One region of the Cupriavidus sp. CuC1 genome, then DNA from elsewhere that is predicted to be linked to it. Evidence: predicted binding sites of a transcription regulator. Region 1 holds the regulator's gene; the other holds the start of a gene.
What was found. The regulator FNR, encoded in region 1, switches genes on or off when oxygen is low (the NO sensors DNR and NnrR bind a similar motif). The targets are predictions, from matches to a motif close to TTGATNNNNATCAA.
Positions count from the first base shown of each region.

Region 2: hemN (oxygen-independent coproporphyrinogen III oxidase) is a predicted target of FNR. The motif match lies at 5,086-5,099, and genes of this name have one in related genera.

Region 1 is NZ_JBIUHC010000194.1:6,679-15,770, forward strand. It holds partial or broken gene ACGLHR_RS44995 (helix-turn-helix domain-containing protein) at 949-1,075, shown strand; gene ccoN (cytochrome-c oxidase, cbb3-type subunit I) at 1,216-2,664, shown strand; gene ccoO (cytochrome-c oxidase, cbb3-type subunit II) at 2,684-3,361, shown strand; partial or broken gene ACGLHR_RS45010 (cbb3-type cytochrome oxidase subunit 3) at 3,365-3,499, shown strand; gene ccoP (cytochrome-c oxidase, cbb3-type subunit III) at 3,584-4,513, shown strand; gene ccoG (cytochrome c oxidase accessory protein CcoG) at 4,569-6,068, shown strand; gene ACGLHR_RS45025 (hypothetical protein) at 6,137-6,355, shown strand; gene ACGLHR_RS45030 (hypothetical protein) at 6,358-6,603, shown strand; gene fnr (fumarate/nitrate reduction transcriptional regulator Fnr) at 6,690-7,415, opposite strand; gene ACGLHR_RS45040 (sulfite exporter TauE/SafE family protein) at 7,717-8,481, shown strand; gene scpB (SMC-Scp complex subunit ScpB) at 9,072-9,092, shown strand, end outside.
Region 2 is NZ_JBIUHC010000004.1:112,012-121,103, reverse strand. It holds gene ACGLHR_RS02880 (replication initiation factor domain-containing protein) at 1-819, opposite strand, end outside; gene ACGLHR_RS02875 (hypothetical protein) at 816-1,190, opposite strand; gene ACGLHR_RS02870 (hypothetical protein) at 1,190-1,432, opposite strand; gene ACGLHR_RS02865 (hypothetical protein) at 1,432-1,620, opposite strand; partial or broken gene ACGLHR_RS02860 (helix-turn-helix domain-containing protein) at 1,796-1,954, shown strand; tRNA gene ACGLHR_RS02855 (tRNA-Arg) at 2,027-2,102, opposite strand; gene ACGLHR_RS02850 (c-type cytochrome) at 2,491-3,372, shown strand; gene hemN (oxygen-independent coproporphyrinogen III oxidase) at 3,434-4,846, opposite strand; gene ACGLHR_RS02840 (ABC transporter substrate-binding protein) at 5,234-6,376, shown strand; gene ACGLHR_RS02835 (ATP-binding protein) at 6,408-7,592, opposite strand; gene ACGLHR_RS02830 (response regulator) at 7,564-8,295, opposite strand; gene ACGLHR_RS02825 (hypothetical protein) at 8,716-9,092, shown strand, end outside.

The sequences.
Region 1 (9,092 bases):
CGCGTAAACGGCCAACCCCGCCTAGCCGCGCCAGCAGCTTGTATCCCGTTCCGCTGATTCGTTCGCAAAGTCTGTTGAGATTGGAGCGGGAATTGTAGGTTGGGGGGAAGTGGGCGATGTGTATTGCTTGTGGCTCGCTGACGCGGGAGTGTCTCTTGTGGGCGGGGTTTTCATGCTTCTAGCTGCTGTCGCGGCTGTGCGGTGTTGGCCGTTTTGGAACGTGTGAGATGTCACTTTTCTTTACTCGCCTCGCCCTCGTAAAGAAAGTAACCAAAAGAAAGCGATCCCTGCAGGAGGCTGGCTTGTCGGGGTTGCGTAGCCCGGTGGTCTCGTCGTCAGGCCCCGGGTTCTAATGGCCTCATGCCGTTACCGGTTTAAATGGCCACGATCCTGCGGATGACACCGGTTTCGTGGTGAGGCTGCTCGGTAGCGGCATCCCTGCTCATCCACACATCTGCCGGCACCGGTGCGAAGCGCCACGATATATCACGCCGTGATGGTTTCGTGGTGGGGTGGACGCGGTGGTGAATGCCTCGGCATTGTTTTTTCGGTGCCACCGCGCCCACGACGGAAACGGGACGCCTGCAACTTCGTGGCCGCCAGCGCCGCGAGCGACAGACGGCTTGAAGTTCGTGGTGGTTGCTACCGGTGGGGGCCACCACGAATCCCTGGGCATTGGCAGCGTCGTGGTGCCCTGAACCGGTAACGGCACGAGTCCGTTAGAATCCGGGGCCGTACGACGAAACCATTGGGGTTCCCAATGTCGCCATGCCAGCCTCCTGCAAGGATCGCTTTCTTTTGGTTACTTTTCTTTACGAGTAAAGAAAAGTGACATCTCACACGTTCTAAAACGGCAACACCGCACAGCCGCGCCAGCAGCTAGAAGCATCAAAACCCCGCCCTAGAGAGACACCCCCGCGTGAAGACGAGCGGTCCCAACTTGCCTCGATGGCGCGTTCGCGGAGTTTCCCGGCGTCGCTGGTTGCACGGGCACGCATCGCTTTTGGTTTCTGCAGCGGGCGAGCCAAATAGTGAGATAGCCAAGCGACTGCAGGTTACGCGTGCCACGGTGGGCATCAGAACCCAACCCGAAACGCCTCCTACGCCTCCAGGTTCCCCCCATTCCCATACCGCTTGATACAGATCAAGACGCCCATCCCCCTCTTTTCCTACAGTCACAACATCAATTCATGTTTATCCAATCTGGGGGTCTGAATGGCTGTCACCGCCGCGTATTCTCGCGCCGACACCTTCAATTACGGCGTCGTGCGGCAGTTTGCCGTCATGACGGTAGTCTGGGGGATTGTCGGTATGGCCGTAGGCGTTCTGCTCGCGGCACAGTTGATCTGGCCGGAGCTTAATTTCGACACGCCGTGGTTGTCCTTCGGACGCCTGCGCCCGCTGCACACCAATGCGGTCATCTTCGCCTTCGGCGGCAGCGCGTTGTTCGCCACCTCCTACTACATCGTGCAGCGCACCTGCCAGGCGCGGCTGTTCTGTGGCCCGCTGGCGGCATTCACGTTCTGGGGCTGGCAACTGGTGATCGTGGCCGCGGTTATCACGCTGCCGCTGGGCATCACCAGCTCGAAGGAATATGCCGAGCTCGAATGGCCGATCGACATCCTGATCACGCTGGTGTGGGTGGCCTACGCCATCGTGTTCTTCGGCACCATCATGAAGCGCAAGACCCGGCACATCTACGTGGCCAACTGGTTCTTCGGCGCCTACATCCTGACCATCGCCATCCTGCATATCGTCAACAACGCCGAGATGCCGGTGGGCATGTGGAAGTCCTACTCGGCCTATGCCGGCGTGCAGGACGCCATGGTGCAGTGGTGGTACGGCCATAACGCGGTGGGCTTCTTCCTGACCACCAGCTTCCTGGGCATGATGTATTACTTCATCCCCAAGCAGGCCGGCCGCCCGATCTATTCCTACCGCCTGTCGATCGTTCACTTCTGGGCGCTCAACTTCACCTATATGTGGGCCGGTCCCCACCACCTGCAGTTCACGTCGCTGCCGGACTGGGCGCAATCGCTCGGCATGGTGTTCTCGCTGATCCTGCTCGCGCCTTCGTGGGGCGGCATGATCAACGGCATCATGACCTTGTCGGGTGCCTGGCACAAGCTGCGCACCGATCCCATCCTCAAGTTCCTGGTGGTGGCGCTGTCCTTCTACGGTATGGCGACCTTCGAGGGCTCGATGATGTCGATCAAGACCGTCAACGCGCTGTCGCACTACACGGACTGGACCATCGGCCACGTGCACTCCGGCGCGCTGGGCTGGGTCGCGATGATCTCCATCGGCTCGCTCTACTACCTGATCCCGCGGCTCTTTGGCCAGAAGGAGATGTACAGCGTGCGCCTGATCGAGCTGCACTTCTGGATCGCCACCATCGGCGTGGTGCTGTACATCGCCTCGATGTGGATCGCCGGCGTGATGGAAGGCCTGATGTGGCGCGCCACGCAGCCCGACGGCACCCTGACCTACGCTTTCGTGGAAGCGGTCAAGGCCAAGTATCCCTTCTACCTGATCCGCTTGCTGGGTGGCCTGTGTTTCCTCTCGGGCATGCTGCTGATGGCCTACAACGTGGCCCGGACCATCATCGGCAAGCCCGCGGTGGACGCACTGATCCCGGCCAGCGTTGCCGCCTCCGCCCATTGATCATTCCAGGATAGAAACGATGTCCGAAAAACGAAGCTTCTTTACGCACGAGACCCTGGAGAAGAACATCGGCTGGCTGATCCTGTGCACCATCCTGGTGGTCAGCATCGCCGGGCTCGTCCAGATCGTGCCGCTGTTCTTCCAGCACTCCACCACCGAGCCCGACGCGGGGATCAAGCCGTACTCCGCGCTGCGCCTGATGGGCCGCGATATCTATATCCGCGAGGGCTGCGTGGGCTGCCATTCGCAGCAGGTGCGCACGCTGCAGGGCGATGTCGAGCGCTATGGCCACTACTCCACGGCTGGCGAGTCGGTCTACGACCATCCCTTCCTGTGGGGCTCCAAGCGTACCGGTCCCGACCTGGCGCGCGTGGGCGGGCGCTACTCCGACGACTGGCAGCGCATCCACTTGCGCAACCCGCGCGACGTGGTGCCCGAATCGGTGATGCCGTCCTACCCGTGGCTCGAGAAAGCCCCGCTGCAGGCCAACGATGTCCGCGACCGCATGCGTGCGCTGCGCCGCCTCGGCGTGCCGTACACCGACGCCGAGATCGAGCAGGCGCCCGCCACGCTGGCCGGCAAGACCGAGGAAGACGCGATGGTCGCCTACCTGCAGGAGCTTGGCATCGCCAAGCGCAATGTGCGCGTGGATACCGCGGCCGCGGCGCAGCCCGCGGCCACGCAGGCCAAGGAGTAAGCCATGGCAATGATCACCGCGCTTTCCACCGTGGTCTCGATGGCTGCCTTCATCGCCATCTGCTGGTGGGCCTGGTCGTCCGGGCGCAAGGCCGCCAACCAGGAGTCGGCCATGCTGCCGTTCGCCTTGCCCGCCGAGCCGCTGGACGAGAACGTCGATGCCGGCTACCGCATCGCGCGCCATGCCGGCGGCGCAAACAACACCAAGCAGGAATACTGAGTCATGAGCGACTTCTTCACGGATTTCTGGAGCTACTACATTGCCGCCATCGCGCTGGTCGGCATCGTCTGGTGCGTGTGGCTGCTGTTCTCCCAACGCAAGGTCACCAAGGTCGCTGGCGCCGCCGAAGACACCGGCCACGTGTGGGACGGCGACCTGCGCGAGCTGAACAACCCGCTGCCGCGCTGGTGGATGTGGATGTTCCTGCTGGCGTGCATCTTTGGCCTGGGCTACCTGGTGCTGTACCCCGGCCTGGGTTCCTACGCCGGCGTGCTCAAGACCTCCAGTCGGGTCGAGTTGGAGGCGCATCGCCAGGCGGCCGAGCAACTGCAGCGGGAGGTCTATGGCAAGTACATGCACATGGACGTCAAGCAGGTGGCGGCCGACCCGGCGGCGCGCGAGATCGGGCAACGCCTGTTTCTCAACTACTGCGCGCAATGCCACGGCTCCGATGCGCGCGGCAGCCGCGGCTTTCCCAACCTGACCGATAACGACTGGCTGTACGGCGGGGATCCCGAGACCATCGCGCAGACCATTACCAAGGGCCGCAATGGCGTGATGCCGTCGTTCGCCTCGACCATCGACGGCAAGCTCGCCGGCGACGTGGCGCAATACGCGCGTTCGCTCTCCGGCCTGGCTTACGACCCGATCCGCGCCTCGCGCGGCGAGAGCACGTTCAAGTCCACCTGCGCGGCCTGCCACGGTTCCACCGGCAAGGGCAACCAGGCGCTTGGCGCGCCCAACCTGTCGGACCGCGTGTGGCTGTACGGCAGTTCGGAGGCCAGCATCGTCGACGCGATCCTGAAGGGCCATAACAACCATATGCCGGCGCACGAAGAAATCCTCACGCCGGAGCGTATCCGCATGTTGACCGCCTATGTCTGGGGCCTGTCCAACACCGGGAGCGGCGCAGGCGAGGGGAGCAGGCAATGAGCCACCACGCTTGTGCTTGTCGGCCGGGCCCGCACCGCGGCGGGGGTGATCGCCGATGAACGCCCCCGGACCGGAGCCGCTTGGATCAAACGGGCCCGCATGGGCGCCGCATCGAGAGCCCGCAGCCGCGACGGCGGATGAGCAGACTTCGGATGAGACCCTGTATGAAGTCCGCCGCAAGATCTATCCGCGCTCGGTGTCGGGCGCGTTCTCGAGCTGGCGGGTCTGGATGGTGGTCCTGACCCAGCTGTTCTTCTATGGCATGCCCTGGCTGCAGTGGAACGGCCGCCAGGCCATGCTGTTCGATCTCGGCGCGCGCAAGTTCTATATCTTTGGCCTGGTGCTGTGGCCGCAGGACGTGATCTACCTTGCCGTGCTGCTGGTGATCTCCGCGCTCTCGCTGTTTCTCTTCACGGCGATCGCGGGGCGGCTGTTCTGCGGCTACGCGTGTCCGCAGACGGTGTACACCGAGATCTTCATGTGGATCGAGCGGCATGTGGAGGGCGACCGCTTTGCCCGCATCCGCCTGGACGGCGATCCGTGGAGCGCACGCAAGCTGCGCCTGAAGGCGACCAAGCACGCGCTCTGGATCGTGATCGCGCTGTGGACGGGCATTACCTTCGTCGGCTACTTCTCGCCCATCCGCGCGCTGGGCGGGCAGGTGCTGAGCCTCTCGCTGGGCCCGTGGCAAACGTTCTGGATGCTGTTCTATTCGTTCGCCACCTGGGGCAACGCCGGCTTCATGCGCGAGCAGGTCTGCAAGTACATGTGCCCGTATGCACGCTTCCAGAGCGTGATGGTCGATCGCGACACCTATGTGGTCACCTATGACGTGGGCCGTGGCGAGCCGCGCGGCAGCCGCTCGCGCAAGGCGGACCACAAGGCAGCGGGGCTGGGCGCGTGCGTGAATTGCAGCATCTGCGTGCAGGTCTGTCCCACCGGCATCGATATCCGCGATGGCCTGCAGTACGACTGCATTGGCTGCGGCGCCTGCATCGACGCCTGCAACCAGGTCATGGACAAGATGGCGTACCCGCGCGGGCTGATCCGTTATACATCCGAGAACGCCATGCGCGGCGCGCTCTCCGAGACCGTGGCGCGCAAGCGCCTGGTGCGGCCGCGCACGGTGATCTACTCGGTGATCTGGCTGGCGCTGGTCGTCGGCTTCATGGCCTCGCTGGCCATGCGCACGCCGCTCAAGGTCGACATCATCCGCGACCGCGGCGCGCTGGGGCGGGAAGTGGAAGGGCGCTGGATCGAGAACGTGTACCGGCTGCAACTGATCAACACGACCGAGGCGCCGATGCGCGTCGCCGTCAGCGCGGGCAGCAATGCGCTGAAGGGCTTGGCCGTGGAGTATGACCACGCTGCCGGCAACCTGGAGCCCACGTCCAATCGCTTGGTTCCCATCCGGGTGCGCGTGCCGATCGAGTCAGCGGAGCAGGGCACGCACAGGATCGAGGTCACGGTGACCGCGGTGCCCGATGAGGGCACGGGGAGCCATGGCGCAGAGATTCGACAGAGCACCAGCTTTATCGTGCCGCGCAATCTATGAGGCGGCACGGCACGCTGGATGCACCGATCCATACGCAACATGCGCGATCTAGATCTACAGGAGGCCAGATGACGCAGCAAAGCAATCCCTGGTGGAAGGAGCCATGGCCGTGGCTGCTGATGAGCGGGCCATTGGTGGCAATGGTGGCTTGCGGGGTCACGATCTGGCTGGCCATGACCCATCCGGACCCGCCCATTGTGGAAGGCGTGTCGCGGCACGGCCTGGTGGTCGAGAAGGCGGGCAGCGCGGCACGCCGGGCAACGCCGGTTGCGGCGCAAGCGAGGTGATCATGAGACTGCGCTGGCTGATGTGGGTGTTGTGGCCCGCCTTCCTGGTTGCCGGGCTGACGACCGCGCTGGTGTTCTCCATGGTCGATCCTGGCGACCTGCGCTTTTTCGGCCAGCCGGTCGAGGCATCGCGGGAGGCGGTCTACACCGTGGGATTCCTGATCGCGTGGGTGCTCTGCTCGCTGTCGAGCGGCTTGACGCTGTACACCATGCCCACGCGGCTGGCGGACACGGACGAGCTGGAATGAGTGCGATGCGCGCCTTGCCGGTTCAGGCCAGAAGGCGCGGCATCACGGCGGGCCGCCGCAGGCGAGGGCGGCTTGCGACGTGCACGTCAGCAGGACTTGTTGACGATCTGCTTGATCCCCACCATGTCGACCAGCTTGACGTGGCGCTGGCGGATCTGGATCAGGCCAGCTTCCGCAAAGCGCGAGAACAGGCGGCTGACGGTTTCGAGCTTGAGCCCGAGGTAGCTGCCGATTTCCTCGCGGCTCATGCGCAGCACGAACTCGGAGGCCGAATAGCCGCGCGCGGACAAGCGCTCGGACAGGTTGATCAGGAAAGCGGCAAGCCGCTCCTCGGCGCGCATCGAGCCGAGCGTGATCAACATGACCTGGTCCTGCGAGATCTCCTTGCTCATCAGGCGCATGAACTGATGCTGCAGGGAAGGCAGGACGTTGGACAACGTCTGGAGATCGCCGAAGCGCACCACGCAGACTTCGGTATCTTCCAGCGCGGTGGCGTCCGATGCGTGCTGCATCTCGCCGAGGCCGTCGAGGCCGACGACTTCGCCGGGCAGGTGGAAGCCCGTGATCTGCGAGCGGCCGTCTTCCATCGTCAGGTGGGTCTTGAGCGTGCCGAAGCGGATCGCGTAGACGGCGGTGAGAGGGTCGCCGAGGCGGTACAGGGTTTCGCCCTTGCGTACGCGCACCCGGTCCTGCACCAGCGTATCCATCTTTTCGAGGTCCTGCTGCGTCATGCCGACGGGCAGGCAGAGCTGGCCGAGCGAGCAGGTGGAGCAGCGGGGCGACATCTCGGTAATAGGAATGGAGGTGAGCAATTGAGGCCTGTCGGTTTAGCGCAGTCAATCAAGCGCGGTGTGGCAGGCGCATTGAGTTGAGAGCTTGACGTTGAGAGTCGTCGATGGGAAGCGCTATCCACATCGGCCCGGCGCGCGGGTCTGTCGGCGGTGCGCTATCTGTGCAGCGCGGCCTGCCGTGCCCGTCGTCATGTTGTTTTGCGAACGCGCGAACTGGCGCGGGCGCTGGGCTTCATGTTGATAGCGCCTCTTGAAGCTGCGGGGGCGCGTTGGGCGCATTTTACCGCGCCGGACGTTGCGATTGTGTGATTGGGAGGAGAAGTTGACCATAGGCGTGCTAATCAGCGTATTTACCCTGGCTTTGCTGGGCGGCGTGCATTGCGCCGCCATGTGCGGCGGGATCGCGCTGGCCGCGGAGCAGGGCGGCGTAGCGCGCGTGCCTGCCACGGTGCTCCGGCGTCCCGGCCATTGGTTGCTGGAACTGCTCGTCATGCATGCCGGGCGCCTCAGCATGTATGCGGTGCTGGGGGGCTTGCTTGGCGCCCTGGGGGCTGGCGTCTGGGGGGCGCAGTACCTGCCGCTGCAGCGCTGGCTGTTTGGGGTGGGCAGCGTGATGCTGGTGTTGTCGGGCCTGTGGATGTTGCGCGGGCGGACCATGGGTACTGGCTGGCTGGAGCGGCTTGCCGCCCGCGCCGCGGGCGGCTTGCTGCGCGGCCTTGGCGCCGTCGGCGCGTGCTTGCCGGCCGTGGCCCGGGCGCGGGGGCAGGGGCGGTTGCTGCGCCGCTACGGCATGGGGCTGGCCTGGGGGCTGGTCCCGTGCGGCATGGTGTACGGCGCACTTGCCATGGCGTTGCTGGCCGGCAATGCCCCGTCTGGAGCGCTGGTGATGGCCGTGTTTGGCCTGGGCACCCTGCCGAACCTGCTGGTCATCTCGGGCCTGTCCGGCTACCTCAGGCAGCTTTCGCGCCGCCCGGCGCTACGGGCCGGCGCCGGCCTCGCGGTGGTGGCCTTTGGCCTGGCCGGGGTGGCGCGCGCGCTGCTTTTGCCCCAGACGCTTGCCGCGCATGGATTCTGCCTGGTCTTCTGAAACGTTGTTCGTGGCGTATCTGTCACTTCCTCGATGAGGTAGCTGTGCGAATCGGTTGCAGGTTTGCCAGGGAATGTCATACAATCGCAAGAACAGCGATATCGCGCAGCGTATTTCATCGTGGCATCGTCAGGTAGCATCCGCTGCTCAGGGATGCATGCCAGGAACACCCGGGCAGGCAACAGCGCCAGGGACCGTTCCCCAACCGCCGTCCGGTTCAAAAGATTCGGTTCAAAAGACCAGCCACGGCAGGGCGGGGTGAAATAGGCCAGCAGGCCCGATATCCGTATTTTCTTGCACCCGGCGCGTTCGATGATAAACGCCGCGCCGGACAGGTCCGCCACATCAGGGGGAAGGCGCGACGCAAGGGCTCCGTCGACTGGCAGGTAAAGCCGGTGGCCGGGCGATCTCCTGCCGGTCAGGTCCGGCACCCGATGCAATAAAAGAAAGCGCACGGCTGGCATGCAACAAGCATGCGGTTGGCTGCGCGGCCAGATGGCGGTGGCAATCCCTACCGCTGAACCCGCAATCTCCAGTGCGCCCGGGATCAATCGGGGCGCAGGTGCAAAGACAGGCTGCACGCAATCAACATGAATACCCAAGAGGCGAAG
Region 2 (9,092 bases), on a different contig from region 1:
GCGGTCACGTTCAATCAAAATGCGGTGGTCTACAACGCGATCCTTATTGCGAAACTCGATCTCGATACGCAGCCACTCGCTGTCCTGCTTGCCCAGCTGGCGGCCCTTCTCGTAAGCCCGCAGCATCTTGCCGTTGACCCGCTTGCCGATCTCCAGGGTGCGGCCACCGATGGCGCCACAGCCGGCAATGCCGCTCTCGATCTTCTTGTACTTGGGGATGCGGCCCCCGGCATTGAACTCGCCCGCAAAGTACATCTGCTCGACCTGGTCAACGCTGACCTGCCCCTCGCAGAAGTCCCGCGCCAGATCGCACCTGGTGATGTTCGCGTCCAGGTCCTGCACCGTGGCATAGACCGCGTCCCAGTCGGCCACGACCACGCAGCCCTGCCCAGACATGTCGACCATCATCGTGCCGCCCACGTTGTCGCCACCGCAGCCGATCGTCGCCAAGCGCATCGTTTCGCCGTTGACCCACGCCAGCACATCGGTGCTCGCCTCGTATCCGCGCAGCCCTGCCCTCTTCTTGCTCGGCATCAACGTCACCGAGATGGCGAACCACAGATGGAAGTACTTGCGCAGTTGCTCCAGGGCGTCGCCGATGCTGCCATCAGGCAGGAAGGTAAAAGACAGCCAGTCCACGATGGTCTGTGCCTCGCGTTGACCACTTTCCCCCCGTATTACCGGACGGGGGGAAGCGGCGCTGCGCGCCGGTGCCGTCGCTGACGCTCCGTCCCCTGCGCGAGCGCCGCCCGTCTTGCGGGCTTGACGGGAAGGGTCAACCAGCTTGGCAACCGGCTTGGCAGATGGGCGCAGCTTCATTCCGTATCCTCAATATCGTCCAGCGCCTCTTCGGCTTCTTCACGTTGTTGCTCAAGCAACTCCAACGACTCGACCTCGGAATCCCGCTCGTCTTCGAGGTTCTCGATGGAGATCTCGGCCCGGATCTTCATTTCTTCGCGCTCGCCAATCCGATCCCAAATCAGCGCCTGGCGCTCGACCAGATCGACAGACAAAGACGAAGCGGACGGCAGGTAATCGCCGCTATCACGCCCGCCGATGATTTCTTCCAGGTAGTCGTAGGCGACGTTAAGAGAGCGCATCGCTGACTCGCACTCGTCCACCACGTGCTGCTTGGCCGCCATCAAGTCGTCGTAATAGTCCCGACACTCTTCGGCGGTCTGGTAGCTCATCAGGCACCACCCTTGCTGTTGCGAACGCGAAGACGCCAGCACTGAGCGCGCAGCTGCAGCACCTCTTCTTCAAGCTTGCGATTGGTGCGCTCTGCCAGGCGGTCGCCAAGGTGATCGAGGACCTTGAAGCAGAGGGAATAGACGAAGCCACCGAGCATCCCGCCAACAAGGGCAGCGCAAGTGGAAGCGGCCAGCATGGAGCCGGCAAAGTCGATGATCTGGGTGAGAGTCAGGGGCTGCATCAGAACAGCCCCTGTTGGCAAATCTCGATCTCGATGCGGACATGGCCGCGCTGGCCGGCGCTCTTCTCGTAGACCCTGGCAACCAGGTCGGACAGACCGTCCTTGTGCTGGCGAAAGCCATCAGCCTGGCGCTGCGCACGCACGTCTACGAGCCATTGGGGCGCCTGAGCGCTCTGGAAGGGGTCCACCCCTGCCCTCGGTTTTGCAACGCCCCTGCGCGCGTTTGCGGCCATTTGTTAACCCCCCTGCCCGGTTTACCCGTTATGATCCCGATCGGATTAAGCCCAAAGGGTGTAATCCCGAACGGTTTAGCTCAGGCGGAGACTAAACCACTCGGGATAACTCGGCAAATAGGAGTTAGCTATGAGCTACAAAGAATTGATTGAGAGGGCACTGCACGGACGCAGCGTGAACCAAGCTGCGAAGGACTTAGGCATGCGTCAAAACACACTAAACCGCTATGCCCGCGGCGAACGCCTACCCGACTATGACGACGCCTTGCGCCTCGCCCACGAAGCAGGAATAGACGACGCAGTTGCGTTCAATATCCTCGCTGAAGAGGCGGCACGAAAGAAGGAAGGGAAGAACAAAGAATGGTGCGCCCGGCTGGGATCGAACCAGCAACCCCTGCCTTCGGAGGGCAGTACTCTATCCATTGAGCTACGGGCGCACAGGGTATGACGAGGTACAACACGGGCAGCGCGCGAGTGCCGCTGCCGGAAAGTCCGATAGGATACCGTGTTTGGCGGGAGACGTCCACGGCAGGCTGAAAAGTGCGGCCTGATGACGTCTCTTGCAAGCCGCTTTTGCCTCCATGCGGTAGGTCTTTGAGGCTATAATCGCGAGTTATTTGTGTAAAAACGGGGCTGCGCAACGTCCACATCAGATCCGGGGATGATGGTGCCGCGCCCTGCCGGCTGGCCCGTTTCGGGGCAGTTGGCACCGGATAATAGTCCGATGCGCGCAATTGGCCAGGGGAAATTGGCCACCGAGCAAGCGGCCACATAAGCAGCCGATCGCGAGCGGCCACAGGTTTCCTGCAAAATTGAGAGTTGAGTATGAGCGACGTCCACAACGCACAAGACGAACACGAGTCTCCCATCAAGACCCCCAAGCAGCTGATCGCTGTGGTGATTGCCGCCTTCCTGGTGCCAATCATCGTGATCATCCTGCTGGTCAACTTTGTCGGACACGGTGCCAAGGAAGGTGCGGGCGCAACCGCTACCGCGGAAGCCGTCAATGACCGCATCAAGCCGGTCGCCTCGCTCGAACTGAAGGACCCGAACGCACCGCGCGTCTACAAGACGGGCGAGCAGGTCTATAAGGAAGTCTGCGCCGCCTGCCACGCCACCGGTGCTGCCGGCGCGCCCAAGTACGGCACCGCCGGTGACTGGGCTCCGCGCATCGGCCAGGGCTTTGCCGGCCTGCTGAACTCCGTGCTGCACGGCAAGGGCGCCATGCAAGCCCGTGCCGGCACCACCGCCGACGACTACAGCGATTACGAACTCGGCCGCGCCGTGGTCTACATGGCCGACGCCGGTGGCGCCAAGTTCCCGGAACCCGCCGCTCCTGCCGCTCCGGCTACGGCTGCTGCTTCGGAAGCGGCTGCGGCGCCTGCCGCTGCTGCTGCTCCGGCCGCTCCCGCAGCTGCCCCCGCCGCCGCTGCCGCACCGGCTGCTGCAGCCGCTGCGCCGGCTTCCGCAGAAGTGGGCAAGAAGGTTTACGACCAAGTCTGCGCCGCCTGCCACGCAGCGGGTGTTGCCGGTGCGCCGAAGCTGGGCGACAAGGCCGCCTGGGCACCGCGCCTGAAGGAAGGCATGGACGCCGTGCACGCCTTCGCCCTGAAGGGCAAGGGCGTGATGCCGCCGAAGGGTGGCTACGCCGGCCCAGACGCCGACGTGATGGCCGCAGTGGACTACATGGCCAACGCTTCGAAGTAAGCCCAAGCACTCTCAACAAAAAAGCCCGCGGCATGCCGCGGGCTTTTTGTTTTCCGGTGACTTAAACCACCCGCGAGTAGCGCGTTGGCATCGGCAGCGGCGTACCTACATCAGCGCTCCGGGTGGCAACCGGCTCCATCCGCCGGCCATCCTCACGCAGGAAACCGTCGAACACCATGGCCAGGCGGCGCACCAGCAAGCGCCCCAGCGGGGTCACCTCGATGCGGCCGGGCTCGCAACGCACCAGCCCGTCCTCGGCCAGCTGCGCCAGTTCCGCAAGCTCTGCCGCGAAATGCGCAGCAAAATCGATGCGGTGGCGCGCTTCGACCGCCGCCACGTCCAGCACGCCATTGCACATCAGGGCGCCAATGACATCGCGCCGCAAGTGATCTTCATTGCGCATGGCGAAGCCGCGCATCACCGGCAGCACGCCGGCGTCGAGGCCACGGTAGTAGTCATCCAGCGTGCGGGCGTTCTGCACGTAGCGGCACGCCACCGCGCCGATCGACGAGACGCCGAAGCCAAGCTGGTCATGGCCGGCGTGGGTGGAATAGCCCTGGAAGTTGCGCTGCAGCCGGCCCTCGCGCTGGGCCACGGCGAGCGCGTCGTCCGGCAGCGCGAAGTGGTCCATACCGATGTAGACGTAGCCCGCGGCGGTGAGCTGCCCGATGGTGCCGACCAGGATGTCGAGTTTTTCGGCGGCGGCCGGCAGCGCGCGTTCGTCGATGCGCCGCTGCGGCTTGAACACATGCGGCAGGTGTGCATAGCTGTACACCGAGAGCCGGTCCGGGCGCATCGCCAGCACCTGATCGACCGTGGCGGCAAAGCGCGCCGTGGTCTGGTGCGGCAGGCCGTAGATCAGGTCCATGCTGACCGAGTGGAAACCAAGCCGGCGCGCGGCGTCGACTACCGACTGCGTCTCGGCCAGCGATTGCACGCGGTGGATGGCGCGCTGGACCTCGGCATCGAAATCCTGCACGCCCAGGCTGATGCGGTTGAAGCCGAGCTCCGCCAGCAGCGCCATCTGCGCGTCGCCGATGCGGCGCGGGTCGATCTCGATGGCGTGCTCGCCCTCGGGCAGCAGGCGGAAGTGCTGGTGCAGCGCGTCCATGACGCGGCGCATCTCGGCGGGATCGAGGAAGGTCGGCGTGCCGCCGCCCCAGTGCGACTGCACCACCTCGCGCCGCGCACCGAGCTGCTGGGCCACCAGCGCCATCTCGCGTGCCAGGTAGTCCACGTAACGGGCGCTGCGGCGGTGGTCCTTGGTGATGATCTTGTTGCAGCCGCAGTAGTAGCAGATGTTCTCGCAGAACGGCACGTGCACGTACAGCGAGAGCGGCGCGGCGGCGTTGGTAGCGTTGGTAGCGTTGGTGGCGCAATCGGCCAGCGCCTGCCGGTAGTCCTGCGCGCCGAAGCCGCCGTGGAAGCGGTCCGCCGTCGGATACGAGGTGTAGCGCGGGCCGTTGACATCCATGCGGCCCGCCAGCGCGCGAAAGTCCGACAAGGCGTGCCGGTCCGGCGCCGCCGCGGCCCGTGCCGCCGACTTGCCGGTGCAGGCGGCGCCGCATTTGCCGCTGCAGGCAGGGGATGGGCTCGACGCGGCGATGGGGATGGACATTGCGTTGGAGAACGGGGCGGGGGCAGTTGCAGCCATGGGGCGGCCTTCGTCGTGGATTCGATGGCTCATCGTAGGGCGCGCCGCCCGCGCCTGCGTTGACCGGGGTCAAGCCGCGGCCCTTGACACGCCGCGCGCCGCGGCGGGGGCATGCCCCGCGTCATGCCAGTGTCACCTGGGCCGGGTAGGCTGCGCGGCGCTCTTCCCAATCACGCAATTCCTCTGCACCTGGCCTCGCGGGTTCCCATGCAAGTTTCTTCCCTGATTGCCACCCCGGCGCGGCTGCCGCGCCGCCGGGTCCTGGCCGCACTTGGCAGCGCCATGATGGCGCCCGCCTCCCTGCTGGCGCAGTCGCCACCACGGCGTGCGCTGGTGATCGGCCACCTGGTGGACCGCGGCGGCGCCCAGGCCGACCTCGCGCGCGACTACCTGGCGGGGGCCAAGGTCATGTTCGACGCGGCCAACGCCGGCGCGCGCGAGCCGCGCGTAGTGCATGTGGTGCGCGAGGTCGACGCGGATCCGCGCGCGGCCACCGCGCAGGCGCTGTCGCTGGTCGACGGCGAGCGGGCTGAATTGCTGTTCGGTCCCAGCGACGCCCTGCTACCGGTGCTGGCCGCCTCGCCCGAACTGGCCCGGCGCGGCGTGCAGATCGTGGCGCCGTTGTCGGGGCTGTCGCTCTCGGCGGATCACGTCTGGTACACCCGGGCCGACTACCGTACCGAGCTGGACGCGGCCATTCGGCAGTTGCGCAGCTATGGCCTCAAGCAGCTGGTGCTGGCCGTGGCGCCGGATTTTGCGGCCGGCAGCCTGGCGAGCGGCACGCCGTGGCGGCGCCAGGTCGACCAGGAGACCGGATTGCAGGTCCTCACGCTGGACGCCGGAAGAGGCAACGAGGCTGCCGCGCTGGCGCAGCGCATCGCCACCGCGCGCCCGGCCGCGGTGATCGTGGCGGGCGATACGCTGGCCTACGGCAATCTCGGCCGCGCGCTGGCGGCGCGGGGCTGGTACGGCTTCCTGGTGGGCTTGTCCGCGGTCAATTCGCTGGCGGCGCGGGAGATTCTTGGCGCCGGCTACAACGGCGGCATCGTGCTGACCCAGATCGCCCCGGGCCCGCAGGATCTGACCCTGCGCGTGGTCAAGGAGCATGTGGGCCGGATGAAGCAGTTCCTGGACGAGCCCGCCTCGCCGGCCACGCTGGCCGGCTACATCGGCGCGGCCTGGCTGGTGCGCACGGCCTTGTCCGGGCCGCGCGGGGCAACCCCGGCGGACCTGCGGCGCGCGCTGCAGGCCCGCGTCGACGTGGGCGACTTCGTGCTGGATTTCACGCACGGCACGCGCGGCTCGCAGTATGTGCAGCTCGCGGCGATGGGCGGCGGCACGGCACGGTGAGCGGTAGCGCGGGCACCGGGCCGCGCGCGGCTCAGGCGCGCGGCAGTACGATGCGCACCCGCAGGCCGCCCTCCGGGCGGTTGGCCAGGCTGAGCTCGCCGCCGTGGCGCGAGACGATATCCGAGGCGATCGACAGGCCCATGCCGACCCCGCCGGTGGTACGGTTGCGCGAGGATTCGAGCCGATAGAACGGCTCCAGCACGCGCGCCATCTCCTCTGGCGGGATGCCGGGGCCGTTGTCGCACACATCGATCACCACCCGCTCGGCACTGTCGGCCAGCTCGATGCGCGCGCTGCCGCCGTAGCGGTGGGCGTTCTCTACCAGGTTGACCACGGCCCGGCGCAGTTCGGCCGGATAGGCCAGCAGCGGCTCGGCGTCACCGGACAGGGTGACGTCCTGGCCGATCTCCGTGGCATCGTCTACCACAGCCTGCAGCAAGGCATGCACATCCACCCGCTGGCGCGGCGCGGCGGCGCCGTCGCGCTCGCGCAGGTAGTACAGGGTGGCATCGATCAGCCCGTTCATCTCCGCCAGGTCCTGGCGCAGGCGATAGCGGACCCGGTTGTCGTCGACGCCTTCGATGCGCAGGCTCATGCGCGTGAGCGGGGTGCGCAGGTCGTGGGACACGGCGGCCAGGAAGCGCGATTGCTGTGCCAGCTGGGTGCGGATGCGCTGCTGCATGTGGTTGAAGGCCTTGGCCGCGGCGCGGGCCTCGGCCGGGCCGCTGTCTTCGTCCAGCGGCGGGGCATGCACGTCCTGGGCAAGCCGGCCGGCGCTGCTGGCCAGGCGCTGGACGGGCCTGGCCAGCAGGCGCGCGCCCACCCATGACGCGGCCACGATGGCGGCAAGCTGGAACAGCAGCCCCAGGCGGGGTGGCCCCAGACCATGGGTCCGGCGCTGGCGGTGGGGCGGCACGGGAGCGCCGCTTTCACCGTTGTCCGCGCGCGCCCCGGCATCCGGCGGCGGCGGCGGCGGCGGCGGCTCGCCCCGCTGCCCCTCTTCGCCCGGAGGCGGCCCAGGCGGAAGCTCGTCACCGGGGGAGAAGCTGAATCCGGTATGCCCCGGGCGCGGGAACACGCTCTCGATGACCGTCACGCCGAGCAGGTGCACGGCCAGCATGATCGCGGCCATCACCAGGAACAGCCGGATGAACATGGAGTCGTGGCGGGCCACCCAGCCCGCGCGCTCAGGCTTCGACGGCGCCGGTGAAGACATAGCCCTCGCCTCGGACGGTACGGATCAGCGTCGGGTCGCGCGGATCGTCGCGCAGCTTCTGGCGCAGGCGCGAGACCAGCAGGTCGATGCTGCGATCGAAGACATCGAGATCGCGGCCGCGCGCCTGATTGATCAGCAGCTCGCGATCGAGCACGCGGTTCGGATGTTCGATGAATGCAAGCAGCAGCCGGAATTCAGCATTGGACAACGGCACCACGGTTTCCTCGCCGTCCACCAGCTGCCGCAGCGTGGTGTTGAGGCGCCAGCTACCAAAGCGCAGTTCGTGGCCGCCCACCGCCGCCGGGCGCTTCACGCCGCCGCCCCGGGTGCGGCGCAGCACGGTGTGGATGCGCGCCACCAGTTCGCGCATCTCGAAGGGCTTGGTGACATAGTCATCGGCGCCCACCTCCAGCCCGACCACGCGGTCGGCCAGCTCGGTGCGCGCGGTGAGCATGATCACCGGCAGGTCGCCGCGCTCGCGGATCTCGCGGCACAGCGCCAGGCCGTTTTCGCCGCGCAGCGAGAGGTCGAGCACCACCAGGTCGTAGTCGCGCGTGGCCATGGCGGCGCGCATGGCGCCGCCGCCCTCGGCGCCATCGGCTTCGATGCCGAAGGTGGCGAGATACTCGGCCAGCATGGAGCGGATCTGCGGATCGTCGTCGACGATCAGCAAATGAAGGGGCGTGGCGGGAGAATGGTCCATCGGGTTTCGTCGTGCTTTGCAGTGGTTTGCCGCGTGGCGTATGGCATGTCTGCGGCAGGTTTGCTTCGGTATGGAAGCGGATCGGGGCGGCCCGGCAGGCGGCCGCCGCCAGGGATTGACTCTACCAGCCCGGCTTGACGGCCCGATAGGCAGGGTGTGGCCGCTTTGTACCGGGCTTGATACAAAGCGGCCCGCCCCGGGGACTCGCTTTGTACGGCATTGCTTGCGCGTGCTGACCAAGCGCTCAAGCAACAGGGGGCTAGCCTTTCTAAGATGTCATGTCGTTATCCCGCCGCTTTTGTGCCTGCAAGTTCCTGACAAGCAGGCAACGGCAGCCCGGCGCCCCGCTATGCTTGAAGCCATCGGCATCACGTCGGCGATCCCGGGCCTCTCCCCGCATGACCTCCATGGAGAATCCTTGTGACCCAGCCCCAAGCCTTACTGCCCCGACTGCGTTCCCTGCCGTCCCTCGCCGTGCTGTGCGGCGCCTGCGCCTTGACGCTGCCGGCGCACGCGCTGCAGACCAGCGCGCCGGCCGTTGCCGGCCCCGGCCAGCCGGCGGCACCCGCATCGCTGCCCGAAGCGCTGGCGCTCACGCCTGCCCAGGCCGCCCTCTGGCAAGCCGCCCGGGCCGCGGCGCGGGAAGCGCATGCGCACGCGCTGGAACTGCAGGCGCGCTTTATCCGCGAAGGTGGCGGCCCCGCTCTGTCGGAGGGGCTCGAGCCGTCGCTGCGCGCCCGCGCGGAGCGGGAAGACCGCTTGCACGACGCGCTCGACAAGGATCGCCGCGCCGCGCG